2 regions of the Pseudomonas sp. LY-1 genome follow, and region 1 is predicted to be linked to the other one. Evidence: predicted binding sites of a transcription regulator. Region 1 holds the regulator's gene; the other holds the start of a gene.
The links. The regulator sigma-54, encoded in region 1, starts transcription at its own class of promoters, with help from an activator protein. The targets are predictions, from matches to a motif close to ANTGGCATNNANNTTGCTNT.

Region 1 (15,024 bases):
CGACGGCGCTGGCGGTGTATCGACTGGCAAGGGAATGAAAGCGTATTTGAAAGAAAGCAGGATACACCTGCTATCGAACGTAAGAGGACAGTATGAGGCTCGTTAAAACCCTCCCTATTTTGCTCAGTCTGGGCGCAGCACTGGGAAGCGTGAGCGCCTGGGCTCTGCCGAACGATAGCCAGCAACCGATCCACATTTCGGCCGACGATGCACAGCTCGATGACAAGCAAGGCGTCGCAACCTACACCGGCGGTGTGATCATTACCCAGGGTTCGATGAAGATCACCGGCAACACGGTGACGCTGACTCGCACCCCTGCTGGCGACATTGACGTCGTGACCTCGGTGGGCAACCTGGCCTACTTCGAACAGAAGCAGTCTGCCACCGACACCGCCCCGATGAAGGGCTACGGTAAAACCATCCAGTATCACGCCCAGCAAAATCGCATCGTGCTGATCGACCAGGCCAAGGTACTCAGCCCCGACGGCAACTCCACGGAAGGTGAAAAAATCACCTATGACACCGTGAAGCAGGTTGCCAACGCCGGTCGCGCCAACGGCACCAAGGTCACCGCACCGCGTCCACGTATCGACATGGTTATCCAGCCGAAGAAGAAGGCCGAGTAATGGCAACCCTGAAAGCCCAGCATCTGGCCAAGGCCTATAAAGGCCGTCAGGTCGTGCGCGACGTCAGCTTGTCGATCGACAGCGGCCAGATCGTCGGCCTGCTTGGCCCCAACGGTGCCGGCAAGACCACCTGTTTCTATATGATCGTCGGCCTGGTCCAGGCGGACCAAGGTCGCATCCTGATCGACGACCTCGACGTCAGCCACCAGCCGATGCACGGCCGTGCGCGCGCCGGTATCGGCTATCTTCCCCAGGAAGCGTCGATCTTCCGCAAACTGTCGGTTGCCGATAACATCATGGCGATCCTCGAGACCCGCAAGGAACTCGACCGCGACGGCCGCCGCAAGGAGCTGGAAAGCCTGCTGCAGGAATTCCACATCAACCACATTCGCGACAACCTCGGCATGAGTTTGTCCGGCGGTGAACGCCGCCGCGTGGAGATTGCCCGCGCCCTGGCCACTGCACCGAAGTTCATCCTGCTGGACGAACCGTTTGCCGGTGTCGACCCGATCTCGGTCGGCGACATCAAGCAGATCATCCATCACCTCAAGGCCAAGGGCATCGGTGTACTGATCACCGACCACAACGTCCGCGAGACCCTCGATATCTGCGAAACCGCGTATATCGTCAACGATGGGCAACTGATTGCCGAAGGCGATTCGGCCACGATCCTGGCCAACGAACTGGTCAAGGAAGTGTATCTGGGCCACGAGTTCCGCCTGTAGGCCTGCCTGGAAAAAAAGGCGGTGGCAGGCCGTTCGCCAAGGTGCGCGGGAGTCAATGAAAACCTCCGGATTTTTATTGTTACCGCGCTCTAGGCAAAGCCTCCAATATCAGGCATATAATTTGCTTATGTTTGGCGCTCACGCGCCCTGTCGTGGATGGCGCATTGCGCCGGCGAATAAGGTGTTAAGCCCCTGCCATGAAACCATCGCTAGTCCTGAGAATGGGCCAGCAGCTGACGATGACACCGCAGCTGCAACAGGCCATCCGCCTGCTCCAATTGTCGACACTGGACCTGCAACAGGAAATCCAGGAAGCCCTGGAGTCCAATCCGATGCTCGAACGCCAGGAAGAAGGCGACGACTTCGATAATGCAGACCCGCTGGCCGACAACATCGAGCAAAAACCCAATTCCGACGTGCAGGAACCCTCTTACCAGGAAACCGCCCCTACGGTGGACAACCTGGAGGAAGGCGAATGGAACGAACGCATTCCCAACGAACTTCCCGTGGACACCGCCTGGGAAGACGTCTACCAGACCAGCGCCAGCAGCCTGCCCAGCAATGATGACGACGAGTGGGACTTCACCACCCGCACCTCCGCCGGCGAGAGCCTGCAGAGCCACTTGCTGTGGCAATTGAACCTGGCGCCGATGTCCGACACCGATCGCCTGATCGCTGTGACCCTGATCGACTGCATCAACAACCAGGGCTATCTGGACGAGACCCTCGAAGAGATTCTTGAAGCCTTCGACCCGGAACTGGACATCGAACTGGACGAGATCGAAGCCGTCCTGCACCGCATCCAGCAGTTCGAGCCCGCCGGCATTGGCGCGCGCAACCTCAGCGAGTGCCTGCTGCTGCAATTGCGCCAGCTGCCCGCCAAGACCCCTTGGCTCGTTGAAGCCCAACGCCTGGTCACCGACTACATCGACCTGCTGGGCAGCCGCGACTACAGCCAACTGATGCGCCGCATGAAGCTCAAGGAAGACGACCTGCGCCACATCATCGAGCTGGTGCAGAGCCTCAACCCGCGTCCGGGCTCGCAGATCGAGTCCAGCGAAGCCGAATACGTCGTCCCCGATGTGATCGTGCGCAAAGACAACGAACGCTGGCTGGTGGAGCTGAACCAGGAATCGGTGCCGCGCCTGCGGGTCAACCCGCAATATGCCGGATTCGTCCGTCGCGCCGACACCAGCGCCGACAACACCTTCATGCGCAACCAACTGCAGGAAGCGCGCTGGTTCATCAAGAGCCTGCAAAGCCGCAACGAAACCCTGATGAAAGTGGCCACGCAAATCGTCGAGCACCAGCGCGGCTTCCTTGAGTACGGCGACGAAGCGATGAAACCGCTGGTCCTGCACGACATCGCAGAAGCGGTGGGCATGCACGAATCGACGATTTCCCGGGTAACGACGCAAAAATTCATGCATACCCCACGGGGTATATATGAGCTGAAATACTTTTTCTCCAGCCATGTCAGCACCTCCGAAGGCGGCGAATGCTCGTCCACGGCGATCCGCGCAATCATCAAAAAACTGGTTGCCGCGGAAAATCAGAAAAAGCCGTTGAGTGACAGCAAGATCGCTGGTTTACTGGAGGCACAAGGCATTCAGGTCGCCCGTCGAACCGTCGCCAAGTACCGCGAGTCCCTTGGGATCGCGCCTTCCAGCGAGCGTAAGCGTTTGATGTGACGGGCAGGCCACAGCGTTCCAGTGGCAGGCATCTCTGCCTGCCGCTTTATGCACTGGCAACGAAGGAGAAGCTGTATGCAAGTCAATATCAGTGGACACCAACTGGAAGTGACCGACGCGCTGCGCACCTATATCGGCGAAAAACTCAAACGAATTGAGGGGCATTTCGACAAGATCACCAACGTGCAAGTCATTATGACTGTCGAAAAGCTGAAGCAGAAAATCGAAGCCACCTTGCGTATACCCGGCGGAGAAGTCGTCGCCAATGCTGAGCATTCTGATATGTATGCCGCCATTGACGACCTGACCGACAAGCTGGATCGCCAAATCAAAAAGCATAAGGAAAAGCAGCAGAGCCTCCTACAGGGCACCGGCCGCTAACACTCCCCACCCATGATCCGACTTGAAACCATCCTGACTCCCGGCCGTTCCCTTGTGAACGCGCCGGGGGGCAGCAAGAAGAAAGCCCTCGAACAGATTGCCAACCTGATCAGCAAACAAGTGCCTGAGCTGGAGATGCAAGATGTCTACGAGGCTCTGATTGCCCGTGAAAAACTCGGCTCGACCGGTTTTGGTAACGGCATCGCCATTCCTCACTGCCGCCTCAAAGGCTGCGAGACACCTGTCAGCGCCCTGCTGCACCTGGACGCTCCCATCGATTTCGACGCCATCGACGGTGCCCCGGTCGACCTGCTGTTCGTGTTGCTGGTCCCGCAAGCCGCCACCGATGCACACCTGGAACTGCTCCGGCAGATCGCCAGCATGCTTGACCGCAAGGAAGTACGCGACAAACTGCGCAGTGCCAGCAGCAATGAGGCGTTGTATCAGGTTGTCCTGGCTGAACAAGACGAGCAGTAATCATGCGTTTGATCATCGTCAGTGGCCGCTCCGGCTCAGGTAAAAGCACCGCCCTCAATGTTCTTGAGGACAACGGCTTCTATTGCATCGACAACCTGCCCGCCGGCCTGCTGCCGGAGTTGGCGGAGCGCGCGCTGATCCACACCGAACTGGCACAGCCGCTGGTCGCCGTGTCGATCGACGCCCGCAACCTGCCCAGCCACCTCTCGCGGTTCCCGGCACTGCTTGAGGAAGTGCGCGCCAAGCACATTCACTGTGATGTGCTGTACCTGGACGCAGACGAAGAAACCCTGCTCAAACGCTTCTCCGAGACCCGTCGACGTCACCCCCTCAGCAGCCCGCATCGTTCGCTGGCCGAAGCCATCGAGGACGAGACCAAGCTGTTGGGGCCGATCATTGACCTCGCCGACCTCAAGATCAACACCACCAGCCTCAACCTGTACCAACTGCGCGATGCCATCAAGCTCCGCCTGCTGAACCAGCCCGAGCCCGGCACGGCCTTTCTGGTCGAGTCGTTTGGCTTCAAGCGTGGCATGCCGGTGGACGCCGATCTGGTATTCGATGTGCGCTGCCTGCCCAATCCTTACTGGAAGCCGGAGTTGCGGGACCAGTCGGGGCTGGATCAGCCGGTGGCGGACTACCTGGCCGCGCAACCGGATGTCGAGGAGATGTTCCAGGACATCTCCAGCTACCTGCTCAAATGGCTACCGCGCTTTGCCGCCAGCAACCGGGCCTATGTCACCATTGCCATCGGCTGCACCGGCGGCCACCACCGTTCCGTCTACCTGACCGAACGCCTGGGCCAGATGCTGCAACAAACCCTCAAGAACGTCCAGGTTCGCCACCGCGACCTTAGCTGAAAGGAACACCCCCGCGATGCCCGTTCTGGAAATTGAAATCATCAACAAGCTGGGCCTGCACGCCCGCGCCTCAGCCAAGTTCGTCGGCATTGCCGGGCAGTTCCCCTGCCAGGTTCGCGCTGGACGCACTCCGGAAACCATGGTCGACGGCAAGAGCATCATGGCGATGATGATGCTCGCCGCCGGCAAGGGCACCAAGATTCATTTGAAGACCGAAGGCGAGCAAGAGCAGGAAGCGATGGACGCCTTGACCAAGCTGATCAATAACTTCTTTGATGAGGGTGAATAAACCCACCCGACGAGACAGAGGCTGAAGCCGCAACAGCTTCAGCCCAATGCAGTATCCATCACCATCATCAAGCAAAACCCGATGCACAGTCCCAGGCTGGCGAGCTTTTCATGGCCATTGCGCCGCGATTCGGGGATCACCTCGTGAGTGACCACCAGCAGCATCGCGCCAGCAGCCAACGCCAAGCCTAACGGCAGCAGCACCTGCGCCAGACTCACCAACCAGGCACAAAGCACTGCGAATATCGGCTCGACCAAGCCCGAAGCCGCACCGATCAGGAACGCCTTGAACCGCGACATCCCTGCCCCGGCCAGCACCAACGCAATCACCAGGCCTTCGGGCACATCCTGCAAAGCGATGCCCATGGCCAGGCTGTCGGCATCCGGCATGCCGCCGCCCGCCGAGACGCCAACTGCCATACCCTCCGGGATGTTGTGCGCGATGATGGCAAACACGAACAGCCAGATGCGTGGCGGGATCACCGGATGCTCCGGCGTACCGACCAGCATTTCCGGGCTGGCCCCGGAGACCTTGCGATCGACCAGGTACAAGCCGAACGCTCCCAGCATGATACCAATGCTGATCAAGCCACTCGCGCCCCAAGGGCTGAACCCCAGGCCTTCAGCGGCGGCAATGCCCGGCACGACCAACGAAAACGCCGTGGCCGCGAGCATCACGCCGGCACCAAAGCCCAGCAAGGTATCGCTCACTGCTGCCGGCATGCGCCGGATAACCAACACCGGTACGGCGCCCAACGCGGTGCCGAGCGCACAGATCGCCCCACCTTGCAGGGCCCGCAGGATGCGCGGCTCCAGGTCCAGCCAGGCGAATCCTTGAGCCACCAGCAATGCAATACCTGCCAATAGCAGCAGCGAGCCAAATGCGTAACGAAACATTCGCACGCTGCTGATCGCCAGTGTTTCAGTACCCATGATCGGCCTTAGGTCGTGTTATACGGCGTGATATCAGGCCAGGGCGGCCTGGTAGCGGGCGGCGACTTCCGGCCAGTTGATGACACTGTAGAAGGCATTGATGTATTCAGGACGCCGGTTCTGGTACAGCAGGTAGTAGGCGTGCTCCCACACATCCAGGCCGAGGATCGGTGTGTTGCCGCTCATCAGCGGGCTGTCCTGATTGCCGCTGCTCTCCACCACCAGGGTCTTCTGCGGGGTCACGCTCAACCAGGCCCAGCCGCTGCCGAAGCGGGTCAACGCGGCCTTGGTGAAGGCCTCCTTGAAGCTGTCGAAACCGCCCAGTTGCTCATTGATCGCCTGGCCCAGCGCGCCATCGGGTTTGCCGCCGCCTTTGGGCGACATCACCGCCCAGAACAACGAGTGGTTGGCATGCCCACCGCCCTGATTGATCACCGCGGTGCGCAGTTGCTCGGGCAGTTGCTGGACGCTCGACACCAGCTTCTCTACCGGCCAGCCCGCAAACTCGGTGCCCTCCACGGCGGCATTGAGGTTGTTGATGTAAGTCTGGTGGTGCTTGGTGTAGTGAATTTGCATGGTTTGCGCATCGATATGCGGTTCCAGGGCATCGTAGGCGTAAGGCAAGGCAGGCAAGGTGTAGGGCATATCAGTGTGCTCCGTATTGAGGAGGGGTCGGTTGCGCCGCAGTACCGCCCAGCAAGCGATGGGTACGGGGGTATTCGCCGTGATCGCTGATGAAATTCAACAGTTCGACGTAGGTCTTGCTGCTCTGGCGCAACGCCGCGTCGCGCAGTTGCGGGCTGAGGCGCTGGTCCTGCAGCGCCTGTAACAGCCGTTGGTGGATGGCGCAGAGGTATTCCGCGCTTTCTTCCGGCTGGTTCAGGCGCAGGTGCAGGTCCGCCAGGTTGTGATGGGAAATGACGCAAGCCGCCACTGCTTCGTCGGCGTTTGCCCAGCGCTCGAACAACACTTGAGCCAGGGCCAGGGCTTGTAAATAGGCTTCGCGAGCGTCGACCAACTCGCCCTGCATAAAGCAGCGATTGGCCCGTTCGATCGTGCGTTTCCAATGCTCCATGGTCAGCCTCCAAAGCAGGGTCGGTGATTACACGCCGCCAGCTGTGAGCTTTTCCGGGTCCAGCAGGACTTCCAGTTGGCTGCGCGGCAAGTCGGTGTGCTCGAGGGCGACATCAATCACCGGGCGACCTTGCTGATAGGCTTGCTTGGCGATTTCAGCGGCCTTTTGGTAACCAATGATCGGGTTGAGTGCGGTCACCAGGATCGGATTGCGCGACAACGCTTCCTTGAGCTTGGCCTCGTTGACCTTGAAACTGGCAATGGCCTTGTCCGCCAGCAGGCGGCTGGAATTGGCCAGCAGTTCGAGGCTGCCGAGCAGGTTCTGGGCGATGATCGGCAGCATCACATTCAGCTCGAAGTTGCCGGATTGCCCGGCAATGGTGATCACCGTGTCATTGCCGATGACTTGTGCGGCGACCATGGCGGTCGCTTCCGGAATCACTGGGTTGACCTTGCCCGGCATGATCGAAGAACCGGGCTGTAACCCTTCCAGTTCGATTTCGCCCAAGCCAGCCAGGGGCCCGGAATTCATCCAGCGCAAGTCGTTGGCGATTTTCATCAATGACACAGCGATCGCTTTCAACTGGCCGGAGACGGCGACGGCGGTGTCCTGGGAGCCGATCAACGCGAAGAGGTTCTTGCCCGGGGTGAATTGCACGCCGGTCAGGCTGCTCAGTTGTTGGCTGAAACGCGGCGCAAACTCCGGATGCGCGTTGATCCCGGTACCGACAGCCGTGCCGCCCTGGGCCAGGGCTTGCAGGCTGGGCAACAGGTCCTGCAGGTGCGCAATATTGGCCTTGAGCTGCTGCGCCCAGCCATTGAGCACCTGGCTCATACGCACGGGCATGGCGTCCATCAGGTGCGTGCGACCGGTCTTGATGAAGGGGTGGACCTCTTCGGCCTTCCGTTCGATGACCTGCACCAGATGCAGCAACGCAGGCAGCGTTTGCTCATGCAGCACCAACGCCGCACTGACGTGGATGGTGGTCGGGATGATGTCGTTGCTGCTTTGGCCGCAGTTCACGTGATCGTTGGGGTTGACCGCCTCACCGAGCAAACGGCTGGCCAGGGTCGCGATCACTTCGTTGGCGTTCATATTGGAACTGGTGCCGGAACCGGTCTGAAAGATATCCACCGGAAAGTGCGGCATGAAGTCACCGTCCAGCAAGCCCAGGGCAGCATCGACAATGGCCTTGCCCTGCCCTTCGCTGATCTGCTTGAGGTCGACGTTGACCTTGGCCGCTGCCACTTTGGCCAGGATCAGCGCACGAATGAACGGCGCCGGCATGCGCTGGTGGCTGATCGGAAAGTTGTTCACCGCGCGCTGGGTTTGCGCGCCGTACAAGGCCTCGGCGGGGACTTGCAGTTCACCCATGCTGTCGCGTTCGATACGGTTATTACTCATCGGAAGATCCTTGCACCCAGTCAGAAACGGAAATCGAAGGCAGCAATTCGCACGTCGCCAATTGCCAGGCAAAGGCCTGCCAGCGCTTGAGGCGGCAGGCACAGTGGGAGAGTGTTTCCAGGTCGTGCAGCGGGCGCCAGGCCTGGTCCAGGCACTGGGATCGCCAATGCCACGGCAAGGCAATGTCCGTGGCGGTGTCGATCAGCAGGCGGAAAGCCGTTTCAGCGATCGTCCATGGATGAGTCGCGGTGCAACAGGCGAGGTATCGACCTTCATTGAGGTAATGTTCGATCAGGCGCGGTTCATTGGGCTCGAGGCAGCAGCGAATCTGACGACTCATCCAACGCCAGCTTTCCAGGTAGGGGTCCTCATGCAGGACAGCATTCATGATCCGCACTCATTCGATAATGATATTTATTATTAAATGATATTGACAATCAACACAAGAGTGGCAAGCCAATCAACCGGGAATGCAGCCACAAAAAAAGGCGCGCCATCCTGCAGATGGCGCGCCTTTTGGTGAAGCGTCGGAAGGATTAACTGCCGGCGACTGTCATCCGCTCGATCAGGACCGAACCTGTACGGATATTGCTGCGCAGCTCCAGGTCGTTACCCACGGCAACGATCTGCTTGAACATGTCGCGCATATTGCCGGCGATGGTCACTTCCTGGACAGCAAACTGAATCTCACCGTTTTCTACCCAGAAACCCGCCGCGCCACGGGAATAATCACCGGTGACCATGTTCAAGCCCTGGCCCATCAATTCAGTCACCAGCAGGCCACGCCCCATGCGTCGCAACAGCGCCGCCTGGTCTTCCTCGCCGTGGGTCACGAACAGGTTATGCACGCCACCAGCGTTCGCGGTGCTCGGCAGGCCCAGTTTGCGCCCGGCATACGTGCCCAGCACGTAGGAGACTAACTCACCGTTTTCGACGAACGGCTTGGCATAGGTCGCAAGGCCATCGCCGTCGAACGACGAACTGCCCATCGCCCGCATCAGGTGTGGACGCTCGTCGATGGTCAGCCACTGCGGAAACAGCTTCTGGCCAATCGCACCTTCGAGGAACGACGATTTGCGGTACAGGTTGCCGCCGGAAATCGCCCCCAGGAAACTGCCGAACAGACCGCCGGCCAGTTCCGCCGAAAACAGCACCGGCACTTCACAGGTCGGCACCGGGCGGGCGCCCAGGCGGCTCGCGGCACGTTGCGCGGCACGCCGGCCAATGCTGACCGGATCGGCCAGCAACTCGCCCTGACGGTTCACGTCGTACCAGTAATCGCGCTGCATCTGGCCGTTGGCTTCGGCGATCATCACGCAACTCAGGCTGTGACGCGTCGACGCATAACCGCCGATAAAACCATGGCTGTTGCCGTACACGCGGCAGCCCTGGTGGGTGCTCAAGGTGGTGCCGTCGGCATTCTTGATCCGCGGGTCGGCATCGAACGCCGCCGCTTCGCAGGTCAGCGCTTGTTCGATGGCTTGTTCCGGGGTGATGTCCCAGGCATGGAACAGGTCGAAATCCTGCAGATCCTTGGCCATCAACGCCTTGTCGGCCAGGCCCGAGCTTTCATCCTCGGACGTGTGCTTGGCAATCGCCAATGCGGCGGCCACCGTCTCGCGAATCGCTTCCGGCCCACTCGCCGAGGTGCTGGCCGAGCCTTTGCGCTGGCCGACGTACAAGGTGATACCAAACCCCTGGTCGCGGTTGAATTCGACGGTTTCGACTTCCCGCTGACGTACCGACGTCGACAGCCCCTGCTCCAGGGACACAGCCACCTCGCAGGCACTGGCCCCCTGGCGCTTGGCCTCGGCAAGGATCTGCTCGACTTGTTCCTGCAGTGCCGGTAACGCTTGCGGACCGACGCTTTGGGCTGCACTCATGGTTTTCTCCACTCAAATTCTGCTTTCGGTTAAGGCCATCGAGCGACCGGGCCGGACAAGCGGCCCCCGACTGGTTATCATGGCGGCGTTTCTTTGCGGACTGCCACCATGGTTGATTCTTACGACGACTCCCTCGATGGGGAGAAAAGCAAAACCCAGGTCAAACGCGAGCTGCATGCTCTGGTTGACCTCGGCGAGCGCCTTACAACGCTCAAGCCGGACTTGATTGCAAAACTGCCTCTGACCGACGAAATGCGCCGGGCTCTGGCGGATGCACCCAAGCACACCGCGAATATCGCGCGTAAACGGCACATCATGTTCATCGGCAAGCTGATGCGCGATCAGGACACTGACGCGATTCTGACCCTGCTCGATCAACTCGATGCCTCCACTCGCCAGTACAACGAACGCTTCCACAACCTGGAACGTTGGCGTGACCGCCTGATCTCGGGCGATGACGCGGTGCTGGAGAAATTCGTACTGGACTACCCGGACGCGGACCGCCAGCAACTGCGCTCCCTGATCCGTCAGGCCCAGCACGAACTGGCGCAAAACAAGGCGCCGGCCACCAGCCGTAAAATCTTCAAGTACATCCGTGAGCTGGACGAGACTCAACGCGGCCTGCGTTGATCCTCTTCCCCGGGTGGCGGTCTTCGCCACCCGAAGCTCCCGCTCTTACGACCCCGTGCCACCCACGGTGATCGCGTCAATTTTCAAGGTTGGCTGACCCACGCCCACCGGCACCGACTGCCCATCCTTGCCGCACGTACCCACGCCGCTGTCCAATGCCAGGTCGTTACCGACCATCGACACCTTGCTCATCGCTTCCGGCCCGTTGCCAATCAACGTCGCGCCTTTGACCGGCACGGTAATCTTGCCGTCTTCGATCAGGTACGCCTCGCTGGTGGAGAACACGAACTTGCCGCTGGTGATGTCCACCTGGCCGCCGCCGAGGTTGGCGCAGTAGATCCCGCGTTTCACCGAGGCGATGATTTCCGCCGGGTCACTTTCGCCGGCGAGCATGTAAGTGTTGGTCATGCGCGGCATCGGCAGGTGCGCGTAGGATTCGCGACGGCCGTTACCGGTACGCGCCACGCCCATCAGGCGGGCGTTGAGCTTGTCTTGCATGTAACCCTTGAGCACGCCGTTTTCGATCAGCGTGGTGCATTCGGTCGGCGTGCCTTCGTCATCGATGTTCAACGAGCCACGGCGACCGGCCAGGGTGCCGTCATCGACAATGGTGCACAGCTTGGAGGCGACCATCTCGCCCATGCGCCCGCTGTAGGCCGAGCTGCCCTTGCGGTTGAAGTCGCCTTCCAGGCCATGGCCCACGGCTTCGTGGAGCAGTACGCCAGACCAGCCCGAGCCCAACACCACCGGCAAGGTGCCGGCCGGTGCGGGGATGGCTTCCAGGTTGACCAGCGCCTGGCGCAGCGCTTCACGGGCATAACCCATGGCGCGGTCCTCGGCGAGGAAATAACGGTAGTCGGTACGCCCGCCTCCTCCATGCCCACCGCGCTCGCGGCGGCCGTTCTGTTCGACGATCACACTGACGTTGAAACGCACCAGCGGCCGCACATCCGCCGCCAGGCCGCCGTCGGTGGACGCCACCAGGATGCGTTCCCACACCCCGGCCATGCTCACCGTGACTTGCTGGATACGCGGGTCGAGGGCGCGGGTCGCGGCATCGATACGCTTGAGCAGATCGACTTTTTCTGCGCGGCTGATCACTTCCAGGGGGTTATCCGGCGCGTACAACTGGGCCACGTCCTGGGTGCTGAATGCCTGCACCGTACCGTTCTGGCCGGCGCGGGAAATCGAACGGGCAGCCCGGGCGGCCAGGCCCAAGGCTTCCAGGGTGATCGCGTTGCTGTAGGCGAAACCGGTTTTTTCACCGGATTGCGCGCGCACGCCGACACCCTGGTCGAGGTTGAAACTGCCTTCCTTGACGATCCCGTCTTCCAAAGCCCACGACTCGGAAATCTGCCCCTGGAAATACAGGTCGGCCGCGTCGATGCCCGGCCCGGCCAGATCGCCCAGCACGGTTTGCAGGCTTTCGATGGTCACGCCACCGGGTGCCAGGAGGTGTTCGCTGACTGAGGACAACAACTCGCTCATAGGTTTGGCCTTAAATTCATCGTTCTGAAGCAGGCCGCTGCGCGCCCTGCGAGAAAAAGCGCCGGTGGTTGACCACCGGCATGCGCGCCCGTATCGACGCCTGTTCACTGCTGTCGCGTTCGGCCAGCAACACCGCTTCGCCTTGATCCTGTTGCGTCAGTACGCGCCCCCAGGGGTCGACAATCGCCGCGTGGCCATAAGTCTCCCGTGGCCCCGGATGCACCCCGCCCTGGGCGGCCGCCAGCAGATAGCACTGGGTCTCGATGGCCCGCGCGCGAATCAGCACATCCCAATGGGCGGCACCGGTGACCGCGGTGAAGGCCGAGGGCGCGGTAATCAGTTCAGCCCCCGCCGCACGCAACTCGCTGTACAACTCCGGGAAGCGCAGGTCGTAACACACCGTCAGGCCCAAGCGGCCGACCGGCGTATCCGCCACCACAACGTTGCTCCCGAAAGCATAGTCATCGGATTCACGATAGCGACCGCGCGCGTCCGCCACGTCGACATCGAACAAATGCAGCTTGTCGTAGCGGGCGACGATCTCGCCATGCTCATCGATCAGCAACGAGCAGGCGTTGGCCTTGGCGTTCGGTTGATCCTTGGGCGGCAGCGGCAAAGTGCCAGCCACTATCCATAAGGTGAGGTCGCGGGCGGTCTGTTTCAACCATGGCAGGATCGGTCCTTCACCCAACGCCTCGGCGCGGCCGATGTCGGCCACATCGCGGCGGCCCATGGCGGCGAAGTTTTCCGGCAGCACCGCCAGCCGCGCACCCTTTGCCGCCGCTTGCTCCAGCAGGCGCCGGGCCTGGGCCAGGTTGGCCAGCACATCGCTCTGGCTGACCATTTGAATTACCGCAAAGGACATGGGCCGACACTCCATAAATGGCATGCAGCCATGCTACTCCACAGGCTCTCAGTTTGGTTTTTCAAATGGCTTGTCGAAGCTGATTTTCGGGTCTTTCCATGGTCCTTCGACTTTGTACTGCACGCTGGCAAACCGCGAAACCCGGTCGCCGATCAGCTTGTCGATCAGGAACAGCGCGCCACCAATGGCCGGCGCGCCGACAATCAGCGCGGCGATCGGCAGGTTGTTGGTCACCGGCAATGTCACCAGCAGCTTGGCATCCACGCGATCAGCCACCAGGTCCAGGGTGCCATTAAGCTCCAGGTTGCTCGACGGCCCCGTCAGGGTGATCGGCTCGCGGGTCACAAACACCCCGTTGCTGGCCGCGAGCAAGCCTTTGACCCGGTCATAACTCAAGCCTTTGCCGAGCAGGTCGGAGAAGTCCAGGCGCAACCGACGGCCGATGGAGTTGAAGTTAAGCAGGCCGAACACCCGCAGCGCCTGGGCGCCACCTTCCACTTCAACGAACTGGCCTTTGCGGAATGTTGCATCCAGGCTGCCGGAAAAACGCTTGGGCCCGACCCAGGCGGGGGAGCCCGGCCAACGACCATCCACGTCCAGGTGGAAATCTTCACTGGTCACGGTAGGCGCAAAGCCCCAGCCCTTGAGGACATCGGCAATGTTCTTGCCATCCAGGCGCCCTTTGTACCAACTGCTGCTGTCGCCCGGCGCGCCTTCCCAACCACCAGCGCCCTTGAGCAGCATGCCCTTGAGGCCCAGGTCCAGGTTGTTGAAGGCCAGGCCCTTGGCGGTCGGTCGGATCTTCAGCGACCACGCGCCGATCAGGTCCGGCCCCTGGAACAGTTGATCAATGCTGATGTCCAGCGCTGGAATATCCTTGGGATCGATGTCGGCCAATGGGTCCGGCGCATTTTCATCCGCCTGTACCGTCGGGTCCACCGCCGGCAGCTTCACGTACTGCAGGTTGACCGCGATGGGTGCGCCCTTGGCGTCCGACAGGTTGACCGTGCCCTTGGCCTGCTGGCTGTCGAACTGCAGGCCCCAAGCCGAGGGTTTGCGGTCAAGCTGGAGGTTGACCTGGTCGAACTGCTGCCCAAAGCCAGTCAACTTGCCCACCTTGAAGTCGGCGCCGCTCAACAGCTGTTTCGCGCTGCCTCCCGGGTCGTTGCCCGCGTAGCGATCGATGAGTTTCTTCCACGGGTCGATGTCCAGTTCCGACAGCACACCGCGAATGCGCAGGCCCTTGCCACCGGGCAGCAGCGCATCGCCATCGCCGAGAAACAACTCGCCGCGGCCGTCGCTGAATTTATCCGGCGGCGCAGCAAAGGTGAAGTTCGCCAGGTCGCCGTAATCGAACCAGTAGCGGCGCTCGGCGCCCTGCAAGGTCATGCGGAACACGCTGTCACGACCCTGGCTGGCCGCCATGCCGAACGGCGCCGGCAGGTCCACTGCCACGCCTTTGAGGTTGGAGCTGACCCTCAACTGGCTGTCGGCACCGTCCAGATTGAGCTGCAACTGGTACGGAATATCACCAGACACCGGCAGCGGCTGGCTGATTTTCAACCAGTCCGTCAGGCGCTTGACCGTGACCTGGCCTTTGGCGGTAACGCGGGTGCTGATACTGCCCGGCTTGCCATCCGCGAAGATCTGCGCGGTGATCGGCCGATCGAAGGCTTGCGCCGTGATGCTCTGCCCACT
Region 2 (15,024 bases), 640 kb from region 1:
CTTCGCGACGCATGGTTTCGATCAGTACCGAGAGGTGCAGCTCACCACGGCCGGAAACCTTGAACTTGTCAGCCGAGTCGCCTTCTTCAACGCGCAGTGCCACGTTGTAGAGCAGCTCTTTGTCCAGACGTTCCTTGATGTTACGGGAGGTCACGAACTTGCCTTCTTTACCGCAGAAAGGCGAGTCGTTTACCTGGAAGGTCATGGAAACGGTTGGCTCGTCGACGGTCAGAGGCTTCATCGCCTCGACAGTGTCCGGCTGGCACAGGGTGTCGGAGATGAACAGCGAGTCCATACCGCTGACGCACACGATGTCGCCGGCGAACGCTTCTTCAACGTCGATGCGGTGCAGGCCGTGGTGACCCATCAGCTTCAGGATACGACCGTTGCGTTTCTTGCCGTCGGCGCCGATAGCGACAACCGGGGTGTTCGGCTTGACGCTACCACGAGCGATACGGCCAACACCGATAACACCCAGGAAGCTGTTGTAGTCCAGTGCCGAGATTTGCATCTGGAACGGACCGTCACGGTCAACCTTCGGTGGTGGAACGTGGTCAACGATGGCCTGGTACAGCGGGGTCATGTCTTCCGCCATGGCGGTGTGATCCAGACCGGCGATACCGTTCAGGGCCGAAGCGTAGATAACCTGGAAGTCCAGTTGTTCTTCGGTAGCACCCAGGTTGTCGAACAGATCGAAGATCTGGTCCAGAACCCAATCCGGACGCGCGCCTGGACGGTCAACCTTGTTGATGCACACGATCGGACGCAGGCCGGCTTCGAACGCCTTCTTGGTCACGAAACGGGTTTGCGGCATAGGGCCGTCTTGAGCGTCAACCAGCAGCAGAACGGAGTCGACCATCGACATTACGCGTTCTACTTCGCCGCCGAAGTCGGCGTGGCCCGGGGTATCCACGATGTTGATGTGGTAGCCGTTCCAGTTGATAGCGGTGTTTTTAGCCAGGATGGTAATACCGCGCTCTTTTTCCTGGTCGTTGGAGTCCATCACGCGCTCGTCGTTGAGCTCGTTGCGCTCCAGGGTGCCGGATTGACGCAAGAGTTTGTCTACCAGGGTGGTTTTACCATGGTCAACGTGAGCAATGATGGCGATGTTACGTAGATTTTCGATCACTTGTGTATCTCGATCAGAGGATTCGGTGTGCTGACAGGTCGTGGCAGCGATTAACAGTAGAGTCAGGCCTTGCCGTTACAGCTTGACGGCAGAGTCGGGGGGCCGGTGACGCAGGCCACAGGCAAACAGCCCCGGGCTCTTAGCTCGGTCGATAAACGCGCACATTGGCATGCCCCTCACTGAGCAAATGGTGGGCATGCAGGCGACTCATCACGCCTTTGTCGCAATACAGCAGGTACTGACGGCTGTTATCCAGTTCCTTGAAACGCGCGTTCAATGCATAGAACGGCAGCGTTTGTACGTCGATGCCAGCGATTTCCAGCGGCTCGTCTTCAGCGGCATCCGGGTGACGGATGTCGATGATGATCTGACCGGCCAGGGCTTCGCTGACTTCTTCGATCTGCACATCCTGGCCCAACTCGTCGATGACACGATCGATCGGGACCAGTTTGGCGTTCTCGAGCGCACGCTCCAGAACCGCCATATCAAACTGTTGTTCTTCATACTCCACGCGGTTGCGCTTGGCGTGGGTCTTGGGGTTCACCGAGATGACCCCGCAATATTCGGGCATGTGCTTGGCGAAGTCGGCAGTGCCGATCTGTTCCGCCAGGTCGATGATGTCCTGCTTATGGCTGGCGATCAGCGGGCGCAGCACCAGCTTCTCGGTCACGCAATCGATGAGCGACAGGTTCGGCAGCGTCTGGCTGGATACCTGGGAAATCGCTTCGCCGGTCACCAGCGCGTCGATCTGCAGTTGATCGGCAATTCGGGACGCTGCGCGCAACATCATACGCTTCAATACTACGCCCATATGACTGTTATCGACTTTGCCGAGAATTTCGCCCAGTACTTCCTCGAACGGCACGCTGACAAACAGCACGCGTTGGGAGCTGCCGTACTTCTTCCAGATATAGTGCGCGACTTCCATCACGCCCAATTCGTGGGCACGTCCGCCCAGGTTGAAGAAGCAGAAGTGGCTCATCAGGCCGCGGCGCATGATCTGGTAGGCCGCCACCGTGGAATCGAAACCGCCGGACATCAAGACCAGGGTCTGTTCCAGGGCGCCGAGCGGGTAGCCACCAATGCTATTGTGCTGGCTGTGGATCACAAACAACCGTTGGTCGCGAATTTCCATCCGCACTTCAATTTGCGGCGCCTTGAGGGAAATTCCGGCTGCGCCGCACTCGCGACGCAGCTTGCTGCCGACGTATTTTTCCACATCCATGGAGCTGAACGGGTGCTTGCCGGCACGCTTGCAGCGCACCGAAAAAATCTTGCCTTCAAGCTCGCTGCCAAAGTGCTGTTTGCACTTTTCGGTGATGTCGTCGAAGTCGCCCAGCGGGTACTCGTCGACCTGCAGGAAATGCGCGATGCCCGGCATGCAGCTCAGGCGCTCGGTCATATCCTTCAAGGCCTTGGCGTCGGTGACACGGGTTTCCAGCTCGAGATTGTCCCACACACCGTTCACCACCACAGCCGGGTCCAGATCGCGGAGCACGGCACGGATGTTCTTGGCCAACTGACGGATGAAACGCATCCGTACCGGTCGGCTTTTGATGGTGATCTCGGGGAAGACTTTAACGATTAATTTCATGGAAACAGCGCGCGCAGGGCCTGCCGAAAAAGGGGGGCGCGGATTATAGCGGAAATCGCTCAAGGTTTAACCAGTTAATATGCATCAACGGTGCAACGCACCAAAAAAGGTCATTTGCGCAAATGCACGCCACATTGCAGTGCGTTATTTATTCCATTTCCGCGGTTTGCACTGTTATAGGGGCCATTTTGACGCAAAAAGGCCATGTTGGCGCACTGGCATGCAATTTGCTCTCTTGTGAGGCAGGTTGCCATGGCGGACTATCCGCGCCGGCATCACCCACATTCTAAGGGCTAACTCCACTACCCAGCCCGAAGCCACCCCGGAGGACACCATGTCGAAGTCGGTTCAACTCATCAAAGATCATGACGTTAAGTGGATTGATCTGCGCTTCACGGACACAAAAGGCACTCAGCACCACGTGACCATGCCGGCTCGCGACGCGCTGGATGACGCGTTCTTCGAAGAAGGCAAAATGTTCGACGGTTCCTCCATTGCCGGTTGGAAAGGCATCGAAGCTTCCGACATGATCCTGATGCCGGACGACAGCACTGCCGTGCTGGACCCGTTCACCGAAGACCCAACCCTGATCATCGTCTGCGACGTGATCGAGCCTTCGACCATGCAAGGCTACGACCGCGACCCACGTGCGATCGCCAAGCGTGCCGAGGAATACCTGAAGTCGACCGGTATCGGCGACACCGTATTCGTAGGCCCAGAGCCAGAATTCTTCATCTTTGATTCGGTCAAGTTCAAGTCCGACATCTCCGGCTCCATGTTCAAGATTTTCTCCGAACAAGGTTCGTGGATGTCCGACCAGGACGTAGAAGGCGGCAACAAAGGCCACCGTCCAGGTATCAAAGGTGGCTACTTCCCAGTTCCGCCATTCGACCACGACCACGAAATCCGTACCTCCATGTGCAACGCCATGGAAGAAATGGGCCTGGTCATCGAAGTACACCACCACGAAGTGGCGACTGCCGGCCAGAACGAAATCGGTGTGAAGTTCAACACCCTGGTTGCCAAGGCTGACGAAGTCCAGACCCTGAAGTACTGCGTACACAACGTGGCTGATGCCTACGGCCGTACCGCAACCTTCATGCCTAAGCCTCTGTACGGCGATAACGGTTCGGGTATGCACGTTCACCTGTCCATCGCTAAAGATGGCAAGAACACCTTCGCTGGCGAAGGTTATGCCGGCCTGTCCGACACCGCCCTGTACTTCATCGGCGGCATCATCAAGCACGGTAAGGCCCTGAACGGCTTCACCAACCCGTCGACCAACTCCTACAAGCGTCTGGTCCCAGGTTTCGAAGCACCGGTAATGCTGGCCTACTCGGCTCGTAACCGCTCCGCATCGATCCGTATTCCTTACGTGTCCAGCCCGCGCGCTCGCCGTATCGAAGCCCGCTTCCCGGACCCGGCAGCCAACCCGTACCTGGGCTTCGCTGCACTGCTGATGGCTGGCCTGGACGGCATCCAGAACAAGATCCACCCAGGCGACGCCGCCGACAAAAACTTGTACGACCTGCCGCCTGAAGAGGCCAAAGAGATCCCACAAGTGTGCGGCAGCCTGAAAGAAGCCCTGGAAGAGCTGGACAAGGGCCGTGCGTTCCTGACCAAAGGCGGCGTATTCAGCGACGACTTCATCGATGCCTACATCGAGCTGAAAAGCGAAGAAGAAATCAAAGTCCGCACCTTCGTACACCCACTGGAATACGAGCTGTACTACAGCTGCTGATCCGGTAGCGTCGCTTAACATGGCGTGATCGAAAAAGACCTCCTTCGGGAGGTCTTTTTTTGCCCGGGGATTACACAGCTCCGCACCTGCAAACCCAATCAAAAAGGTGGGAGGGAGCTTGCTCCCGATAGCCGTGGATCAGTTGATACCGGTGCTGACTGACACTCTGCTATCGGGGGGGGGGGCAAGCCCCCTCTCACAAGGAGATCAGCATTGAAACGTCGACTTGTGTTCGCTCTGTTATTCGTCAGTGCCAGTGCGAGCGCTGCGCCGCCCAGCCTCGAACCTTTACTCAACAGCATCGCCGAGCGCCTGGCGATCGCCGACCAGGTCGCCCTGAGCAAGTGGGACAGCCACAAGCCCGTAGAAGACAAGAAACGCGAGCAAGAGGTGATCGCCAGCGTCGTCGCCCAGGCCCCGAGCTACAAGCTGGACCCTGCCGCCGCCGGGCAGTTCTTCTCGGCACAGATCGAAGCGAACAAACTGGTGCAGTACGCCCATCTTTCCGACTGGCAGTTCCAGGGCAAGGCCCCCGACGATCCGCGCCCGGACCTGGTCAAGCAGATTCGCCCGCAACTGGACCAACTGCAAAAACGCCTGCTGCAGCAATTGGCCGACTTCAGCCCGCAGCGCACCGACCCACAGTGCCCGCAATGGCTGGCCGAAGCCGTGCATGAGCCGCTCAATGAGCCGATGCAGCAGTTGGCGATGATCCGCGCGACCGCCGAGCTGTGTATCTACAAAGACTAAAACGGTACACCCGATCCAAAAATGTGGGAGGAGGCAATCCCCCTCCCGCATTTGATTTGTGTGAATTCGCGCTTCCTGAACAATCGTCACAAAATCGCACTATATTGGTGCGATAGCCTGCACCCTTCCCACCGACCCAGCCCATTTTGGTTCGAAACTACCCGATGAAGCTGGCAGAACGCCACAGTTTCGAGCCTTAAACCCTTATTTCAGGGCTTAAACGCTTCTTTTCGGAGCCTTGGTTTGGTTTTTGCATTTTCCTTGTATCAGCGTGTGCCTCAAGCCCGCGCCTTGCTCCAAAAGAGGTCCTGATGACCATCAGCGATGCACTGCACCGTTTGTTACTCGACAACCTGACCACCGCGACCATCCTGCTCAATGACGACCTGCGCCTTGAGTACATGAACCCGGCGGCGGAGATGCTCCTGGCCATCAGCGGGCAGCGCAGCCATGGGCAGTTCATCAGCGAGTTGTTCACCGAGTCGGCCGAAGCCTTGAGCTCGTTGCGCCAGGCAGTGGAGCAGGCACATCCGTTCACCAAGCGCGAAGCGATGCTCACCGCCCTGACCGGCCAGACCCTGACCGTCGACTACGCCGTGACCCCGATCCTGAGCAACGGCAGCACCCTGCTACTGCTCGAAGTCCACCCGCGTGACCGCCTGCTGCGCATCACCAAGGAAGAAGCGCAGTTGTCCAAGCAGGAAACCAGCAAGATGCTGGTGCGCGGCCTGGCCCACGAGATCAAGAACCCGTTGGGCGGGATTCGCGGCGCGGCGCAGTTGCTGGCTCGTGAGCTGCCGGACGAGCACCTCAAGGACTACACCAACGTCATCATCGAAGAGGCCGACCGCCTGCGTAATCTGGTGGACCGCATGCTCGGCTCCAACAAGCTGCCGTCGCTGGCGATGACCAACGTGCATGAGGTGCTGGAGCGTGTCTGCCAGTTGGTCGAGGCCGAAAGCCAAGGCTGCATTACCTTGGTGCGCGACTATGACCCGAGCATTCCCGACGTGTTGATCGACCGCGAGCAGATGATCCAGGCGGTCCTCAACATCGTGCGCAACGCCATGCAGGCCATCAGCAGCCAGAACGAGCTGCGCCTGGGCCGCATCAGCCTGCGCACCCGCGCCTTGCGCCAGTTCACCATCGGCCACGTGCGCCATCGCCTGGTGACCAAAGTCGAAATCACCGACAACGGCCCGGGCATTCCAGCAGAACTGCAGGAAACCATTTTCTTCCCCATGGTCAGCGGCCGCCCGGACGGTACCGGGCTGGGCCTGGCCATTACCCAGAACATCATCAGCCAGCACCAGGGTCTGATCGAATGTGAGAGCCATCCTGGCCACACCACGTTCTCGATCTTTCTGCCTCTGGAACAAGGAGCCCCATCGACATGAGCCGTAGTGAAACTGTCTGGATCGTCGATGACGACCGTTCTATCCGCTGGGTCCTCGAGAAAGCCCTGCAACAGGAAGGCATGACCACCCAGAGCTTCGACAGCGCTGACGGGGTGATGAGCCGCCTGGCGCGCCAGCAGCCCGACGTGATCATCTCCGACATCCGCATGCCCGGTGCCAGCGGCCTGGACCTGCTGGCGCGGATTCGCGAGCAGCACCCGCGCCTGCCGGTGATCATCATGACCGCGCACTCGGACCTGGACAGCGCTGTCGCGTCCTATCAGGGCGGCGCCTTTGAGTACCTGCCCAAGCCGTTCGACGTGGACGAAGCGGTGGCGCTGGTCAAGCGCGCCAACCAGCACGCCCAGGAACAGCAGAACCAGGAAGCCCCGCCCGCCCTGACCCGCACCCCGGAAATCATCGGTGAAGCGCCGGCGATGCAGGAAGTGTTTCGCGCCATCGGGCGCTTGAGCCACTCCAACATCACCGTGCTGATCAACGGCGAGTCGGGCACCGGTAAAGAACTGGTGGCCCACGCCCTGCACCGCCACAGCCCGCGGGCGGCGTCGCCGTTCATTGCGCTGAACATGGCGGCGATTCCGAAGGACTTGATGGAGTCCGAACTGTTCGGCCACGAGAAAGGCGCCTTCACCGGCGCGGCCAACCTGCGGCGCGGGCGGTTTGAACAGGCGGACGGCGGCACGCTGTTCCTCGATGAAATCGGCGACATGCCGGCCGATACCCAGACCCGCTTGCTGCGCGTGCTGGCGGACGGCGAGTTCTACCGTGTGGGCGGGCATACGCCGGTCAAGGTTGACGTGCGTATCATCGCCGCGACTCACCAGAACCTGGAAACCCTGGTGCATGCGGGCAAGTTCCGTGAGGACTTGTTCCACCGCCTCAACGTGATCCGCATCCACATCCCGCGCATGTCGGACCGTCGCGAAGACATCCCGACCCTCGCGCGCCACTTCCTCAGCCGCGCCGCCCAGGAGCTGGCCGTCGAGCCGAAGCTGCTGAAAAGCGAGACCGAGGAATACCTGAAGAACCTGCCGTGGCCCGGCAACGTGCGCCAACTGGAGAACACCTGCCGCTGGATCACGGTCATGGCGTCCGGGCGCGAAGTGCATATCAGCGACCTGCCGCCGGAGCTGCTCAGCCTGCCGCAGGATTCGGCCCCCGTGACCAACTGGGAACAGGCGCTGCGCCAATGGGCCGACCAGGCCCTGGCACGCGGCCAGTCGAACCTGCTGGACAGCGCCGTGCCGGCCTTCGAACGGATCATGATCGAAACCGCCCTCAAGCACACCGCCGGCCGCCGTCGCGATGCCGCCGTGCTGCTGGGTTGGGGCCGCAATACCCTGACGCGCAAGATCAAGGAACTGGGGATGAAGGTCGATGGCGCGGATGATGACGAAGGTGACGAGGGCTGAATCTCAGACCCACTGAAGATCCAATGTGGGAGGGGGCTGGCCCCCGATAGCGGCATGTCAGTCGGCATCTACATGACTGATCCACCGCCATCGGGGGCAAGCCCCCTCCCACATTTGGATCTGCACAAGGTTTGGCGACCATGCACCGCTTCAATGCACCATGAACCGGCATCGGGCACGGCGCCAACACCTCAAACCTTCGCACCGCCGCCTGAAATCAGACAACCGAAAACGCCAAAGCCCCGTATTCCGGGGCTTTTCGCTGTCTGGAGCGTTTTTTTCGAGCAACTTGGCCAGTGTGGCACGCGCCCTGCAATAACCCTGATACAACCCAGTTTCGGGGACCTTGGTACAGGCAGGCCGAGAATCCCCTCTTTACACCCGGGGTGCTTGATGCGAACCGCGTCGCGCTCCACACCGCTTTCGGGAACCTCGGTACAGGCAGGCCGGGGATTCCCTCTTTAACACGAAGCCGGATGGCTTCATCCCGTTTTGGGAGCCCTGGTACAGGCAGGCCGGGAACTCCCTCTTTTATTGCTCTTGGAGATGGATCTCCAGCCGCCAGCGGCCTTCAGCTTCCTCTCCCGACCATTCCCCACGCAACGGCCGCGCCGCCACCAGGTTGAGCAACAGGCCGCCATCGGTCTTGCGCACGCGCCAGTTCACATCCTTGTCATTGACCTTGAGCTGCCCGCTGGCGGCCTTGCCCTGCGCGTCGAACAACAGCGCCACGGTGCCGTCGATATGCTCGCCATGCAGCTTGGGTTCGCTGTTGAACCACACCACCACACCGTCGGCCGCCGGCGTCACCTGCAGCAATTCGACCGGGTCCGGGGCGGTCAGGCGCCCGATCATCAGGCCCACCATCAAGCCGACAATCGCCAAAGAGCCCAAAACCCTTGGCAATAGCTTCGGCCTGGGGTCTTCTTCGAGGGTAGAATGCAGCGCATCTTTGCCTTCGGAGCCGTGCATGTTTCACGTCATCCTTTTTCAACCAGAAATTCCGCCGAATACCGGCAACGTTATCAGGCTGTGCGCCAACAGTGGCTGCCACCTGCATTTGATCGAGCCGCTGGGCTTCGACATGGACGACAAGCGCCTGCGCCGCGCCGGGCTGGACTACCACGAGTATGCCACCCTGCAACGCCACGCCGACCTCGCCAGCTGCCTGGAAAGCCTCGGCCACCCTCGGCTGTTCGCGTTCACCACCAAGGGCTCGCGGCCGTTCCATGACGCCAGCTTCGCCGACGGCGACGCCTTCCTGTTCGGCCCGGAAAGCCGTGGCCTGCCGGCCGAGGTGCTCGACGCCCTGCCCGACGGCCATCGCCTGCGTTTGCCGATGCGCGAAGGTTGCCGCAGCCTGAACTTATCGAACACCGTCGCCGTCGCCGTCTACGAAGGCTGGCGCCAACTCGGCTTCAAATAACACACATAACAAATGTGGGAGGGGGCTTGCCCCCGATAGCAGTGGGTCAGCCAACACCTATTCAGCTGACACACCGCAATCGGGGGCAAGCCCCCTCCCACATTTTTAGCGCATCGACTTATTGAACCGTCGACGAACCTTCCTGTTGCATGCGCTGCAGCTCTTGCGCGTACAGGGCATCGAAGTTCACCGGAGCCAGCATCAGCGCCGGGAACGAGCCACGGGTGACCAGGCTGTCCAGGGTCTCGCGGGCATACGGGAACAGGATGTTCGGGCAGAACGCGCCCAGGGTGTGGCTCATGGACGCTTCGTCCAGGCCCTGGATCAGGAAGATACCGGCCTGTTGCACTTCAGCGATGAAGGCCACTTCTTCGCCGTTCTTGACGGTGACCGAGAGGGTCAGCACGACTTCGTGGAAGTCGCCTTCCAAGGCTTTTTGACGGGTGTTCAGGTCCAGCCCGACGCTTGGGGTCCACTCCTGACGGAAGATGGCCGGGCTTTTCGGCGCTTCGAACGACAGGTCACGCACATAGATGCGCTGCAGCGAAAACTGTGGGCCTTGGGCTTCTGCTGCTTCGGTGTTCTGTTGGTCAGTCATCGCAGATCCTTCTTGATCTTGGGTCTTTTAGGGTTTAGGAGTCAGACGTGAAGCAGCGCGTCCAGTTTACCGGCGCGCTCAAGGGCAAACAGGTCATCGCATCCACCGATGTGCTTGGCGCCGATCCAGATCTGCGGCACGGACGTGCGTCCCGCCTTCTGGGCCATTTCGGCGCGCACCTGGGGTTTGCCGTCGACCTTGATCTCTTCGAAGGCAACCCCCTTCTTCTCCAGCAAGGCCTTGGCCCGCATGCAGTAAGGGCACCAATCGCTGGAATACACGACAACCTGGCTCATATCACTTCACCAGCGGCAGGTTGTCCGCGCGCCAGCTGCTGATACCACCAGACAGTTTGGCGGCGGTGAAGCCGGTTTTGAGCATTTCGCGGGCGTGGGTGCCGGAGTGCTGGCCTTGAGCGTCGACCAGGATGATGGTCTTGGCCTTGTGCTTCTCCAGCTCGGCCAGGCGCGCGATCAGCTTGTCCTGGGGGATGTTCAGGGCGCCGACGATATGACCGGCGGCAAAATCCTTGGCCGGACGGATATCCACGACAACGGCCTCATCCTTGTTGACCAGCGCGGTCAGCTCCGACGTGCTCAGGCTGCGGCCACCGCGGCTCATTTCATGAGCGATCAGCAGCGCCAGCAGGATGACGAAGGCACCCGCGAGCAGGTAGTGGGCAGTGGCAAATGCAATCAGGTGATCAACCATCAAGGAGGTTCCAGGGCGTTAAAATGGCGGTAAGTATACACAGCCGTCAGGGGGGGCCAACCCCCGTAAAGCGGTGACGTGGTCGGAACTTCGCTTTAAACTGCCACTCCCTTTTCAATCCCCTTCATCAATTACCGCCGCGAGAGGATCTATGACTACGACGCCTAAACCTTTGGTCCTGATAATTCTCGATGGCTTCGGACACAGTGAAAGCCACCACGACAACGCCGTGTACTCGGCCAACAAGCCGGTGCTGGACCGTCTGACCGCCACTTTGCCCAACGGGCTGATCTCCGGTTCGGGCATGGATGTGGGCCTGCCGGACGGCCAAATGGGCAACTCGGAAGTCGGCCACATGAACCTCGGCGCCGGACGAGTGGTCTATCAGGACTTCACCCGCGTGACCAAAGCGATCCGCGACGGCGAGTTCTTCGAGAACCCGACCATCTGCGCGGCCGTCGATAAAGCCGTCGCTGCCGGCAAGGCCGTGCATTTCATGGGCCTGCTGTCCGATGGCGGCGTACACAGCCACCAGGACCACCTCGTGGCCATGGCCGAACTGGCCTTCAAGCGCGGCGCCGACAAGATCTACCTGCACGCCTTCCTCGACGGCCGCGACACGCCGCCGAAAAGCGCGCAATCGTCGATCGAACTGCTGGACGCCACCTTCGCCGCCCTCGGCAAGGGCCGCATCGCCAGCCTGGTCGGTCGCTATTTCGCGATGGACCGCGACAACCGCTGGGACCGCGTGTCCCAGGCCTACAACCTGATCGTCGACGGCCAGGCCGAATTCAACGCCGCCACCGCCCAGGAAGGCCTGGAAGCCGCCTACGCGCGCGGCGAGAGCGATGAGTTCGTCAAGGCCACCACCATCGGCGAGCCGGTGAAAGTGGAAGACGGCGACGCCGTGGTGTTCATGAACTTCCGCGCCGACCGTGCCCGCGAGCTGAGCCATGTGTTCGTCGACCCGGGTTTCAAGGACTTCGAACGCGCGCGCCAGCCGAAAATCGAGTTCGTGATGCTCACCCAATACGCCGCCAACATCCCGGCCCCGTCGGCTTTTGCCCCCGGCAGCCTGGAAAACGTGCTGGGCGACTACCTGGCGAAAAACGGCAAGACCCAACTGCGCATCGCCGAAACCGAGAAGTACGCCCACGTGACCTTCTTCTTCTCCGGCGGCCGCGAAGAACCGTTCCCGGGCGAAGAGCGCATCCTGATCCCGTCGCCGAAAGTCGCGACCTACGACCTGCAACCGGAAATGAGCGCGCCGCAAGTCACCGACAAGATCGTCGACGCCATCGAACACCAGCGTTATGACGTGATCGTGGTCAACTACGCCAACGGCGACATGGTCGGCCACAGCGGCAACCTGGCCGCCGCGATCAAGGCCGTGGAATGCCTGGACCTGTGCGTGGGCCGCATCGTCGACGCCCTGGAAAAAGTCGGCGGCGAAGCGCTGATCACCGCCGACCATGGCAACTGCGAGCAAATGTCCGACGAGTCCACCGGCCAGGCCCACACCGCCCACACCACCGAGCCGGTGCCGTTCATCTACGTCGGCAAGCGTGATCTGAAAGTGCGCAAAGGCGGCGTGCTGGCCGATGTGGCGCCAACCATGCTGATGTTGATGGGGCTGGAAAAGCCCAAAGAGATGACTGGCACTTCGATCCTGGTCTGATCTAAACCACATGTGGGAGGGGGCTTGCCCCCGATTGCGGTGTGTCAGCTGAATAGGTGTTGGCTGACCCACTGCTATCGGGGGCAAGCCCCCTCCCACACTAGACTCGCGGTGTTGGGTAGATGTCTTTTCGCCATACCACTGCCGCTCGGCACCTATCTTGCCCAGAAGCCCGAATTGGGCGTTTTTTTTGCAGCGCTTGCCGGGCATACTAGGCCGTCCCTTTCCCTGGTGTCGCCCGCCTCTATGCTTCGCGCCTTGATTACCCTCGCTCTCGTCTGCCTGCTCCAACCGGCATTTGCCGATGAGCGCGCGCAAACCCAACAACAGTTGGACGCTACGCGTCAGGACATCACCGAGCTGAAAAAACTGCTCGGCAAGCTCCAGGAAGAAAAATCCGGGGTGCAGAAAGACCTGCGCGGCACGGAAACCGAGATGGGCAAGCTGGAGAAGCAGGTCCAGGAGCTACAAAAAGAATTAAAGAAGAGCGAGTCGGAACTGGAGCGACTCGACGCTGAGAAAAAAAAACTCCAGAGCGCCCGCGTTGAACAGCAACGCCTGATCGCGATCCAGGCCCGCGCCGCCTACCAGAGTGGCCGCCAGGAGTACCTCAAGCTGCTGCTCAACCAGCAGAACCCGGAAAAATTCGCGCGCACCCTGACCTACTACGATTACCTGAGCAAGGCACGCCTTGCCCAACTGAAGGGCTTCAACGAGACCCTGCGCCAACTGGCCAACGTCGAACAGGAAATCGCCGACCAGCAATCGCAACTGCTCGACCAGAAAAGCAGCCTCGACAGCCAGCGCGACCAGCTCGACAAGGTGCGCAAGGAGCGCCAACTGGCCCTGGCCAAGCTCAATGACGACGTAAAGGCCCGCGACGCCAAGCTGCAAGCCCGCGAGCAGGACCAGGCAGACCTGGCCAAAGTATTGAAAACCATCGAAGAAACCCTGGCCCGCCAGGCACGCGAGGCCGAGGAAGCGCGACAGAAAGCGCTGATCGCCCAGCAGGAAGCGGAAAAAAAGCGCCAGCGTGAGGCCGAACTGGCAGCCACTACCGACGCTCCGGCCCCACGTAAACCGGCGCATGCAGCGCCCGGGCCGCTGGTTTCCAGCGCGGGCGAATCCTTCGGCGGGCCTTTTGCTTCCGCGCGCGGCAAACTTCCGTGGCCGGTTGATGGTCGACTGCTGGCACGCTTTGGGGAAACCCGCGGCGATGACACCCGCGCCAAGTGGGACGGGGTGATGATCAGCGCGGCCGCCGGCAGCCAGGTCCACGCCGTCCACGGCGGTCGCGTGGTGTTTGCCGATTGGCTGCGGGGCGCCGGTTTATTGGTGATTCTCGACCACGGTAATGGCTATTTGAGTCTTTATGGCCACAATCAGACTTTACTCAAGTCGGCAGGTGATGTGGTAAAAGCCGGGGAATCCATCTCCACTGTCGGTAACAGTGGCGGCCAGGACACCCCGGCGCTGTACTTCGCTATTCGTCAGCAGGGCCGCCCGAGCGATCCTGCACAATGGTGCCGCACCCAAGGATAGGGTCGCATCTACATTAGGAGTTCGTTCGACATGCTGTATTTGTCCCGCCTCACTTCGCTGGCCCTGACGATCGCCCTGGTGATCGGCGCGCCTCTGGCTTTCGCCGACCAGGCCGAACCGGCTGCACCCGCCGGCATGGCCGCGACCACCAAGGCGCCGTTGCCGCTGGAGGAGTTGCGCACCTTTGCCGAGGTCATGGACCGGATCAAGGCAGCCTATGTCGAACCCGTGGACGACAAGACCCTGCTGGAAAATGCCATCAAGGGCATGCTCAGCAACCTCGACCCGCACTCCGCCTACCTCGGCCCGGAAGATTTCGCCGAGCTGCAGGAAAGCACCAGCGGTGAGTTCGGTGGCCTGGGCATTGAAGTCGGCGCCGAAGACGGCCAGATCAAAGTGGTCTCGCCGATCGACGACACCCCGGCGTCCAAGGCCGGCATCCAGGCCGGTGACCTGATCGTCAAGATCAACGGCCAGCCGACCCGTGGCCAGACCATGACCGAAGCCGTCGACAAGATGCGCGGCAAGATCGGCCAGAAAATCACCCTGACCCTGGTGCGCGACGGCGGCGCGCCGTTCGACGTGACCCTGGCCCGCGCGACCATCACGGTCAAGAGCGTGAAGAGCCAGCTGCTGGAGTCGGGCTACGGCTACATCCGCATCACCCAGTTCCAGGTCAAGACCGGCGACGAAGTGGCCAAGGCCCTGGCCAAACTGCGCAAAGACAACGGCAAGAAGCTCAACGGCATCGTGCTCGACCTGCGCAACAACCCCGGTGGAGTGCTGCAGTCGGCGGTGGAAGTGGTCGACCACTTCATCACCAAAGGCCTGATCGTCTACACCAAGGGCCGTATCGCCAACTCCGAACTGCGCTTCTCGGCCACCGGCAACGACCTCAGCGAAAACGTACCGCTGGCCGTGCTGATCAACGGCGGCAGCGCCTCGGCCTCGGAGATCGTCGCCGGCGCCCTGCAAGACCAGAAGCGCGGTGTGCTGATGGGCACCACCAGTTTCGGCAAAGGCTC

Region 2: glnA (glutamate--ammonia ligase) is a predicted target of sigma-54. The motif match lies at 2,938-2,957, and genes of this name have one in related genera.

The regions. Positions count from the first base shown of each region.
Region 1 is NZ_CP094353.1:1,277,514-1,292,537, reverse strand. It holds gene lptC (LPS export ABC transporter periplasmic protein LptC) at 1-106, shown strand, start outside; gene lptA (lipopolysaccharide transport periplasmic protein LptA) at 93-626, shown strand; gene lptB (LPS export ABC transporter ATP-binding protein) at 626-1,351, shown strand; gene MOQ67_RS05880 (RNA polymerase factor sigma-54) at 1,549-3,042, shown strand; gene hpf (ribosome hibernation-promoting factor, HPF/YfiA family) at 3,118-3,423, shown strand; gene ptsN (PTS IIA-like nitrogen regulatory protein PtsN) at 3,436-3,900, shown strand; gene rapZ (RNase adapter RapZ) at 3,903-4,760, shown strand; gene MOQ67_RS05860 (HPr family phosphocarrier protein) at 4,777-5,049, shown strand; gene MOQ67_RS05855 (ZIP family metal transporter) at 5,088-5,981, opposite strand; gene MOQ67_RS05850 (superoxide dismutase) at 6,015-6,626, opposite strand; gene MOQ67_RS05845 (hypothetical protein) at 6,628-7,056, opposite strand; gene MOQ67_RS05840 (class II fumarate hydratase) at 7,084-8,460, opposite strand; gene MOQ67_RS05835 (FagA protein) at 8,453-8,848, opposite strand; gene pmbA (metalloprotease PmbA) at 8,997-10,343, opposite strand; gene yjgA (ribosome biogenesis factor YjgA) at 10,452-10,973, shown strand; gene tldD (metalloprotease TldD) at 11,019-12,461, opposite strand; gene MOQ67_RS05815 (carbon-nitrogen hydrolase family protein) at 12,478-13,326, opposite strand; gene MOQ67_RS05810 (YhdP family protein) at 13,375-15,024, opposite strand, start outside.
Region 2 is NZ_CP094353.1:634,307-649,330, reverse strand. It holds gene typA (translational GTPase TypA) at 1-1,129, opposite strand, end outside; gene thiI (tRNA uracil 4-sulfurtransferase ThiI) at 1,269-2,723, opposite strand; gene glnA (glutamate--ammonia ligase) at 3,058-4,464, shown strand; gene MOQ67_RS02855 (chorismate mutase) at 4,678-5,214, shown strand; gene glnL (nitrogen regulation protein NR(II)) at 5,526-6,611, shown strand; gene ntrC (nitrogen regulation protein NR(I)) at 6,608-8,044, shown strand; gene MOQ67_RS02840 (hypothetical protein) at 8,576-9,016, opposite strand; gene MOQ67_RS02835 (tRNA (cytidine(34)-2'-O)-methyltransferase) at 9,015-9,470, shown strand; gene secB (protein-export chaperone SecB) at 9,589-10,068, opposite strand; gene grxC (glutaredoxin 3) at 10,110-10,364, opposite strand; gene MOQ67_RS02820 (rhodanese-like domain-containing protein) at 10,366-10,779, opposite strand; gene gpmI (2,3-bisphosphoglycerate-independent phosphoglycerate mutase) at 10,931-12,457, shown strand; gene MOQ67_RS02810 (murein hydrolase activator EnvC family protein) at 12,704-13,999, shown strand; gene MOQ67_RS02805 (S41 family peptidase) at 14,030-15,024, shown strand, end outside.